Regions from separate parts of the Thainema salinarum CENA647 genome, predicted to be linked through region 1. Evidence: predicted binding sites of a transcription regulator. Region 1 holds the regulator's gene; each other region holds the start of a gene.
The links. The regulator HrcA, encoded in region 1, represses chaperone genes, less so after heat shock. The targets are predictions, from matches to a motif close to ANTTAGCACTCNNNANTNNNGAGTGCTAANT.

Region 1 (3,184 bases):
TCAAATGAAAACTCTACAGGCAGAGGCTGGGTACAGGGTGAACAGAAAATCATCTCTGGATCCGGCTGATCGGGAGCTATATGGGGCAGATTGACGTTCCAAAATGACCCAGTAGGCAAAGACTTATCCAGCAGTACCGTCAAAACCTGAGCCGTTAAACGAGCTGCCACCGACCAGTCAATGGTTCGCCCCCGCTGAATATAATGGGATACCGCAATACCGGCTTTGCGTAGAATAGCCGCTTCCCGTACGGCTGCCACTGTACCCGAAACATGAATATCGGAACCGAGGTTACCTCCCGCATTAATTCCAGACAAGACAATTTTGGCGTCTGGACAAATCGGCCCAAGCCCCACCCGCGTACAGTCTACTGGCATGCCACTAACCGCATAGGCATTGTGCGATCGCGCTTCAACTGCGATCGGTGATTTGGTCATAAACTGATGGCTACAGCCCGAACGATGACTATCCGGGGCAACAATAATGCCGGATTCACCTGTTACCTGCTGCAAGGCCTCACGCATTGCCCAGATCCCAGGCGCATCAATGCCATCATCATTCGTCAAAATAAAAGACATGCCAGGTATGAAATCAATTAAGGTTTACAAGCCTAAGGTTTAGAGTGCAAAAGAGGTTAGAGAAACGAACACCGTTCGTTTCTCTAACCTCTTTCAGTCGGTTTATTGATGACTGGATAATGCGTGCGAGAGATACTCAGCAGTTGCTTCTACAACCGGAATCGCGCTGTCGTAAATCATCCGCGTCGGCCCCAGCACCCCCACACTCCCCACAGGCAGCGTTCCCCGGTAATAAGGCGACGACACAATAGCACAGGACTGCATCGGCTCTAGCGGATTTTCGGCCCCAATACGCACCGTCACCCGCCGCGTCAGCTGATTAATCTGCATTTCATCAAAAATCAGAGGCCAAAGCTGATCAGGCTCCTCTTCTAGAAGCTGAAGAATCGCTTGAAACTGCTGGGTTTCTGAAAATTCTGGCTGCCGCAGTACTTCTGATAGACCACTGATGAAAATTTGGGTCGTACTCGGAGTTTGCGTGCGGCGATTGAGCGCCTGTACGGCAACTTTGATCAAATCGGCGTAGCGCTGAAACTCCTGATCTAACTCCTGCCAGTCCAAATTAGCTACGTCCGATAGAGAGCGCCCTCGTAGTTGATGATTGAGGAAATTGGACAGCAACTGAAGTTCGCTATCAACCAATTCAGCAGACTCCAATTCTTCCCCATCCAGTTTGGGTAACTGCACCAGATTGGAATAGGACTCATAGGAATCCAAAACGACGATTAACAGCACCTGACCTGGGTTCACCTGCACGAGCTGAATATGCCGCACCTGAGACATTTTGAGCTGAGGCATCGTGATCAACGTGACATAACCACTCAGAGCTGCCAGCAGCTGAGCAGCACCTCGCAGGATGGCTTCCAAGCTCCAGTCAATCCAGTTCAATCGCCCTTCCAATAGTGGATCTACCTGACGCGCCAGAATATCAGATGGCTGCATCAGGCGATCCACATAAATCCGATATCCCGAATCAGATGGTACACGCCCAGCAGAAGTATGGGGCTGAAACAACAGGCCAGCCCGCTCTAAATAGCTCATAGCATTGCGAACGGTCGCTGGGCTTACGTCTAATCCGTACTCATCAGCTAAGGACTTAGAGCCAACGGGTTCAGCCGTGGCAATATAGTGGCGGATAGTCGCCCAGAGAATATGCTGTTGGCGATGACTAAGTTTCATAGCGATGAACGTTGACGCAGAATCATGCTGTATTCTCAGTTTGGTTGGCTAATTGCAACTAAGATAGCAGATCCAGATGGAGTATGAGGTCACTCCCAATAGCGTCAACCAATGTTGAGTCAGTGGGTTTCGGTAGTTAAGTATCACCCATCTGTTATATGCAGAGCTATTCTAGCCTACCAGTTCAGCCACACTTAGTTCGGCTTGCAGTACCTGAGCATTAAGCTGATCACTAATGCTGATCACTAATCAGGACTAACCGTGTCTGACGCGGTTCATCCGCTTGCTAAGCCCGTTCATAGAAATAATCAAAGCGATCGTCTATACCTTGAATCACCAGCCGCATCGCTCTATCGGGCACGGCAATGCGTCGTCCTTGATTATTTTGTAGCAGTGTAGCAGGTTACGCTCGTCTTACAGCGTGCAGAAAGCGTGGGCAAAAGGGCAGGCTCTATTGCTGTAACTGAATTAAGTTTTGCTGAACTTGGTTAGCCAGGGCTGGATTGTTTTGCACTTCTTGCGTCATCAGATTGAAGGTCGTAATCGACAGGCCATAGCGCTCAACAATCTCGACGGACTGGTTGCAATAGCGAACTGCGATCGCACGGGCTTGGCGATTCAGTCGAGACAAGCTGTTCGGTTGATGGCAGGCAATCGAGGGCACCTCATTTGAACCCAGCGCTACCTTGATTTCTTGATACGCTGATTGGCGCAGCGGCTCAATTTCTAGCACAGCTCGGGAATAGTTCATCAGTTGCTGAGCACTGAAATTTTGGGCAAATGCCGCAGTCTCAAAACTTGGCTGCCAAGAACTAGTCTGAAAGCTGGGTGCTAGCCCAGACACCACACCGGCCAGAGATAAGGCTCCGATCATCAGCGAGCGAGTAAAAGCAGACTTGATCATAGAACGGTGAGAATGAAAACGAATGCGGCTCATAATCAGTGTGTTCAATTGAACCCAGTAGGATAATGTTAAACAGACTCCAAATGAAGCTTGCCGTTTCTCATAGATAGAGCTGACTGGATGAAGTAGCTCATAGGGTAGCTCATGAAATGACCAGTTTGGGTCATCCAGCACTCAGTTGCCACTGTCAGAAATGAGATCTGGAAGTTTCAATGGACACATGGAAGAGGTAGAATTCTGGTCAACCGGCCCTGGGCAGATTGACACGCTACCCGATATACTGTCTGAACCCAATCAGGGATGAAAAGTTCCAGACTTCGCTGAAGATATCGCAAATCACAGGTGGTCTATTGTCACATTGCCACTTGTCTTCCACCTCCATACTTCTATAGATCTTGTATAGATTTCGATTAGATGCTGATAAACCCCACCTGGTCAGCCTTGATTGTATAAAATCCGGGCGCGAAATTTAGTTATGAGGGAGTAATACGGGAATTTGCGCAAAAGGCATGTAGCCAGTACT
Region 2 (3,184 bases), 1.8 Mb from region 1:
ATAGTGCGCTTTATGAGTCGTCCATTGCACAAATCAGTCCGCCGCACCCTGCCCTTGGCATCTTTCCTGATGCTGCTTGGGTTATGGGCTCCGGCTCAACCTGTTTCTGCCCAGGTACTCGTTCCCTACACGCCTGAGCTAGATTTTGAGCTACTGGAGGAACAGGGTTTAATCCTGGCGCAGGAAGCGACTCAGCTTGCCCAGTTTCAGCAATACGATTTGGCTCTGGCGCGGGCGCAGTTGGCCTCCCAGCTGGTGCCGCAAAATGCCGATGTGTGGGGGCTACTCGGCAGTCTCTACTTGCAGGTTGAAGAATATGACGATGCCGTCAGCGCTCTCAAAAAAGCGCAGAGCCTAAATCCGGAAAACTCATCGGTTTTGTTTGCGCTTGGTTCAACCTACTTCCGGATGGAAGAGTACACAACAGCCGCAGACTATATTCAGCAGGGACTGAAGATCGAACCCGATACGCCGGGGGCGCTGTTTGATTTGGGCAATGCTTATTACAAGCTACAGCGCTATAACGATGCGATCGCAGCTTATGAAGATGCGGTCGATAAAGACGAAGAATTTTGGCCTGCGGTGAATAATATCGGCCTGGTTCTGTATGAGATGAATCAGGTGGATGAAGCACTGGAAAAATGGGAAGATTCGGTTGCCATTGCCAGCGAAGAGGCCGAACCTCAACTTGCGATCGCAGTTGCACTCTACGCCCAAGGGCAGCAGCAGGCTGGCATTGATCAAGCAATTGACGCGCTGACCCTCGACAGCCGCTATGCCGATATCCAATTCCTGCGGGACAATCTTTGGGGGGAAGCACTAATTGCTGATACCGAGCAATTGCTCAACACACCCCAAATTCAAGATCTGCTCTCAGGAGCACTGACACTAGAAGAAACTGCGCCAGCAGAACCAGCAGCAGAACCGGAAAGCAACGATGGTCTGCTTGATCAAGGTCAACCGACAGAGAATCAGCCTGCAGACGAGAGCGACGACAGCGGCGCTGAAGGACTGTTAGAACAGCGCTTAGAGCGTGATGGTGATGGCGGTGGATTGCTAGAGCAGCGGCGTTAACTGAGACGTTAACTGAAGGCGTTAACTTAAAGCGTCTTTAATGTTTGGCCCAAATGTGTACGATGCGCACGTTTGGGCCAAACATGATTTAAGACTTACACATTTTGTCTAGCTTACGTTCGGTTATCCGTCCTCTTTCGGATTAGCACTCCTTTCAACAGAGTGCTAATTTAGGACATTGGAGAGCTGTAAAGGCGATATGGCAAAGATTGTAGTATTTGACGAAGAGTCACGGCAGGCCCTGGAACGGGGCGTCAATGCGCTAGCCGATGCGGTGAAAATCACCCTCGGCCCTAGAGGTCGCAACGTCGTGCTAGAGAAGAAATTTGGTGCGCCTCATATTGTGAATGACGGCATCACCATTGCGAAGGAAATTGAGCTTGAAGATCCCCTGGAAAACACGGGTGCACAACTGATTCGGGAAGTTGCGTCCAAAACCAAGGATCTGGCTGGGGATGGCACCACCACGGCAACCGTTCTGGCCCAGGCCATGATTCGGGAAGGCTTAAAGAACGTCGCCGCAGGCACTAATCCTGTTAACCTGCGACGTGGCATGGAAAAAGCGATCGCAGTTTTGGTGAACGAAATTAGTGCGATCGCAAAGCCCGTCGAAGGCAACGCCATCACTCAGGTCGCGACCGTTTCCTCAGGTAACGATGAGGAAGTCGGCCAGATGATCACCGAGGCCATGAATCGCGTCACCACCGATGGTGTGATCACCGTTGAAGAATCCAAGTCCCTCGCTACTGAACTAGAAGTAGTAGAAGGGATGCAGTTCGATCGCGGTTACATGTCGCCCTACTTTGTGACCGACCAGGAGCGGATGATTGCCGATTTCGAAAATGCTCGCATTCTGCTGACGGACTCCAAGATCAGCTCCATTCAGGATCTAGTCCCCATTCTGGAGAAAGTAGCTCGCTCTGGACAAGCACTGATCATCATTGCGGAAGACGTTGAAGGCGAAGCACTGGCAACGCTAGTCGTAAATCGGATGCGCGGTGTACTGAATACCTGCGCCATCAAAGCACCTGGCTTTGGCGAACGCCGCAAGTCCATGCTGCAAGATTTGGCTGTGATCACTGGCGGTCAGGTCATTTCGGAAGACGTTGGCCTCAGCCTTGAAATGGCTGACCTAGACATGCTGGGTACGGCTCGCAAAGTCACCATCTCCAAAGACACCACTGTCATGGTGACGGATACGGGCAACAAAACTGACATCGAAAAGCGGGTTGCTCAGCTCCGCCAAGAACTCAGCAATTCTGACTCTGACTATGACAAAGAAAAGCTGCAAGAGCGGATTGCTCGCTTGGTCGGCGGTGTGGCGGTGATTAAAGTCGGCGCAGCTACTGAGACTGAACTGAAAGACCGTAAGCTGCGGATTGAGGACGCCCTTAGCGCCACCAAGGCAGCCGTAGAAGAAGGCATCGTTCCCGGCGGTGGGACGACTCTCATTCACCTAGCTCCCAAAGTTGAGCAGCTCAAAGAGTCTCTCAGCGCTGAAGAGAAAGTTGGGGCAAATATTGTCCTGCGGGCACTAGAGGCTCCTCTACGCCAGATTGCTGACAATGCTGGTGTTGAAGGCTCGGTCATCGTTGAGAAAGTGCGCAGCATGGACTTTAACGTTGGCTACAACGCTCTGACAGGCCAGTTCGAAGACTTGATTGCCAGCGGCATTATCGATCCTGCTAAAGTAGTGCGCTCCGCACTACAGGATGCCGGGTCGATCGCAGGTATGGTCTTGACCACTGAAGTCCTTGTGGTCGAGAAGCCAGAACCAGAACCCCCGATGCCCGCTGATGCTGGCATGGGCGGCATGGGTGGTATGGGCGGCATGGGCGGTATGGGTGGCATGGGCGGTATGGGCATGATGTAAGCCATCCCCCTGATACTTAAGCTACTTAAGCTCAAGGTTTGTAATCCTTAAAAGTCACCGCACCATCAAAACGTGATGGTGCGGTGCTGTTTTTCGAGATCAATTTTGTATAGCCGTCGCCACTTTGGTCCAGACATTTATAGGGGTTCTAGATAAGAACGAGAGAGGAGAGTGCCTCAGGATGAGGCACTCTCCTCTCTCGTTTTCTCACTCTTAACTGGAATCACTATACAAAAC
Region 3 (3,184 bases), 2.7 Mb from region 1:
TTCTTCAATCTGACGACGGATTTGCTCGCAGCGAGCCTTCACTTCAGCCTCGTTACCTTCAGCAACCAGGGTGGTGGTGTCCTTGGTGATGGTGATGCGACGAGCTTGGCCCAGCATGTCGAGCTTAGCGCTGTCGAGCTTCAGACCCACATCTTCGGAGATCACCTGACCGCCAGTCAGAACGGCGATGTCTTCCAGCATGGCCTTACGACGATCGCCAAAGCCAGGAGACTTAACAGCCGCAACGTTCAGTACACCGCGCAGACGGTTAACAACCAGGGTGGCCAGGGCTTCCTTTTCGATATCTTCAGCCAAGATCAGGAGGGGCTTGCCAGCGCGAGCAACCTGCTCCAGCACAGGAACGAGATCCTGTACCAGGGTGATCTTCTTGTCGGTGATCAGGATGAAAGGCTCCTCAAGAACCGCTTCCATCCGCTCGGTGTCAGTTGCGAAGTAGGGAGAAATATAGCCTTTTTCAAAGCGCATCCCCTCAGTCACTTCCAGCTCAGTCGTCATAGACTTGCCTTCTTCTAGAGAGATGACGCCTTCCCGACCGACTTTGTCCATGGCCTCGGCAATCATGCGGCCCACTTCTTCGTCGTTACCAGCTGAGATCGTACCAACTTGAGCAATGCTGGTGGAATCTTCGATGGGACGAGCGTGATCAGCAATTTTCTCAACTAAAAAGCCGGTTGCTTTGTCGATACCGCGCTTAAGGGAGATGGAGTTTGCACCAGCGGCAACATTCCGCAGACCCTCTTTGACCATTGCGTGTGCCAAAACGGTTGCAGTGGTAGTACCGTCTCCAGCAGCATCATTGGTTTTGGAAGCAGCTTGGCGAATCAGAGAAACGCCCGTGTTCTCAACGTGGTCTTCCAGTTCGATTTCTTTAGCAATGGTGACACCGTCGTTAACGATTTGAGGTGCACCGAATTTCTTTTCGAGAACAACGTTGCGGCCCTTAGGTCCAAGGGTAACGGCTACGGACTCAGCCAGGATATCCATACCCTTTTCGAGAGCACGACGAGCATTTTCGTTGTAAATGATGCGCTTAGCCATAGATTTTCAGCGTTCCTTTTGTACAAGTAGACAAATAGGTGGACAAATAACCAGATTGGATTGGATGAAGCAAAAAATTGAGATCAACTAGTACAAATCGCTCTTACTGGATCAGTCAGCAGACCCTATACGAGCTAATTAGTGCAAGTCAGCTCAACATGAACATAAAATCAGAGGGACAATTACAAGTCCTAATGTCTTAGTTGACAACAGCCAGGATGTCCTTTTCCATAAGCAGAACGTACTCATCGTTGCCTAGTTTAATGTCGGTGCCAGCGTACTTGGAGTAGAGAACCTTGTCGCCAACTTTGACTTCTAGCTCTTGACGAGAACCGTCATCATTGCGACGACCAGGGCCAACCTGAACGACTTCACCAACTTGGGGCTTTTCCTTTGCAGAATCTGGAAGAAGAATGCCACCAGCGGTCTTTTCTTCGGATGCGCTAACCTTGACGAAAACGCGATCGCCCAAGGGCTTCACGGTAGACACGCTTAGAGATACAGCTGCCATAAAAACTCTCCAAACTCTTTAACTTGCAGTAACTGAACAAAATTCTGGTTGCAGACCAAAGCTGCCTGTTCGCAAACTAAAACCCACTGAACCAGCAACTCAAAACGTAACTTAACCGTTAAGAACAACCGCGTACAGAGGGTTTCGTCAGTGCTAAGTTCGAACGAATCATATATCGAAGCGTAGAATTTAGCACTCTTGCTTTCTGAGTGCTAATTTAGCGAAGTCCCAGTTGCGATCGCAACTCAGTCCGATGTACGGGTTCCCGAACTGAAGTGTTTTGCTAGATCTAAAAAGAGCGGAATGAGAGCAGAATCGTTTCAAATAGGGATTCGTTCAGTGATACTCTATAAAATGGCAAATCAAAATCGAAATGATTCTTAAAGTGGCGTTCGGCCATGAATATATGGCTCCGCGTGTTTGGCAAAGGACATCATTATCATTCATTTACTGATGAACTGATGCAGCCAAAGCGTCGAAAACGCAGAATTCCCGCGCGAAGTTGCTTTGAGAAGGTCTACTACCGAATCCGCCGATAAAAGCTAAATCTGCTTTCCTGGTGTGGAAGTCTTGCACTGCGAGAATTTCGCTCGGAAATCACTTGGGGCTTTTCAAATCGGATTCCGTATAGCAGTATTTGTCTGAGAAGAAATCATAGATAAGCTAATCACGAGATAGGCGCGAGCATGGTCACCACTGCAGAGAAAACAAACGTTGGCTATATCACACAGATCATCGGTCCTGTCATTGACGTTGAGTTTCCCAGCGGCAAGCTGCCCGAAATCTACAACGCTCTGAAGGTCGAAGGAAAGAATGAGATTGGACAAGACGTTGCTGTGACTTGCGAAGTGCAGCAACTCCTCGGCGACGGTCAAGTCCGTGCAGTTGCGATGAGTTCTACGGACGGATTAATCCGTGGCATGGAAGTGACTGATACCGGCTCCGCAATTAGCGTTCCGGTTGGTGAAACGACCCTAGGCCGCATTTTTAACGTGCTGGGTGAACCCGTAGACGAGAAAGGGCCTGTCAGCACGGAAAAAACTTCTCCGATTCACCGCAGTGCTCCTAAGCTGACTGAGCTAGAAACTAAGCCTCGGGTGTTTGAAACTGGCATCAAAGTTATTGACCTGCTGGCACCCTATCGTCAAGGTGGTAAAGTCGGCTTGTTCGGTGGTGCGGGTGTCGGTAAAACAGTTCTGATTCAGGAACTGATCAACAACATTGCGAAGGAGCACGGTGGTGTATCCGTGTTCGGCGGTGTGGGTGAGCGGACTCGTGAGGGAAATGACCTCTACAACGAATTCATCGAATCTGGCGTAATCAATGCTGACGACCTCAGCAAGTCCAAAGTAGCGCTCGTCTATGGTCAGATGAACGAGCCACCCGGTGCGCGGATGCGAGTTGGCCTGTCTGCGCTGACAATGGCTGAGTACTTCCGCGATGTCAACAAGCAGGACGTTCTGCTGTTCATCGACAACATTTTCCGCTTTGTACAGGCGGGTTCTGAGGTATCGGCGCTACTGGGCCGGATGCCATCTGCGGTAGGTTATCAGCCCACTCTGGCAACTGAGATGGGTGACCTGCAAGAGCGGATTACGTCTACCACTGAAGGTT

Region 2: a site for HrcA is predicted at 1,215-1,245, ahead of groL (chaperonin GroEL). Genes of this name have one in related genera too.
Region 3: a site for HrcA is predicted at 1,758-1,788, ahead of groES (co-chaperone GroES). Genes of this name have one in related genera too.

What each region holds. Positions count from the first base shown of each region.
Region 1 is NZ_JBYJZJ010000022.1:3,871,007-3,874,190, forward strand. Features, by position in the region: gene surE (5'/3'-nucleotidase SurE) at 1-578, opposite strand, end outside; gene hrcA (heat-inducible transcriptional repressor HrcA) at 681-1,757, opposite strand; gene AC286M_RS23805 (DUF4168 domain-containing protein) at 2,209-2,661, opposite strand.
Region 2 is NZ_JBYJZJ010000022.1:2,070,382-2,073,565, forward strand. Features, by position in the region: gene AC286M_RS16000 (tetratricopeptide repeat protein) at 13-1,074, shown strand; gene groL (chaperonin GroEL) at 1,274-2,947, shown strand.
Region 3 is NZ_JBYJZJ010000022.1:1,170,594-1,173,777, reverse strand. Features, by position in the region: gene groL (chaperonin GroEL) at 1-1,059, opposite strand, end outside; gene groES (co-chaperone GroES) at 1,259-1,570, opposite strand; gene atpD (F0F1 ATP synthase subunit beta) at 2,257-3,184, shown strand, end outside.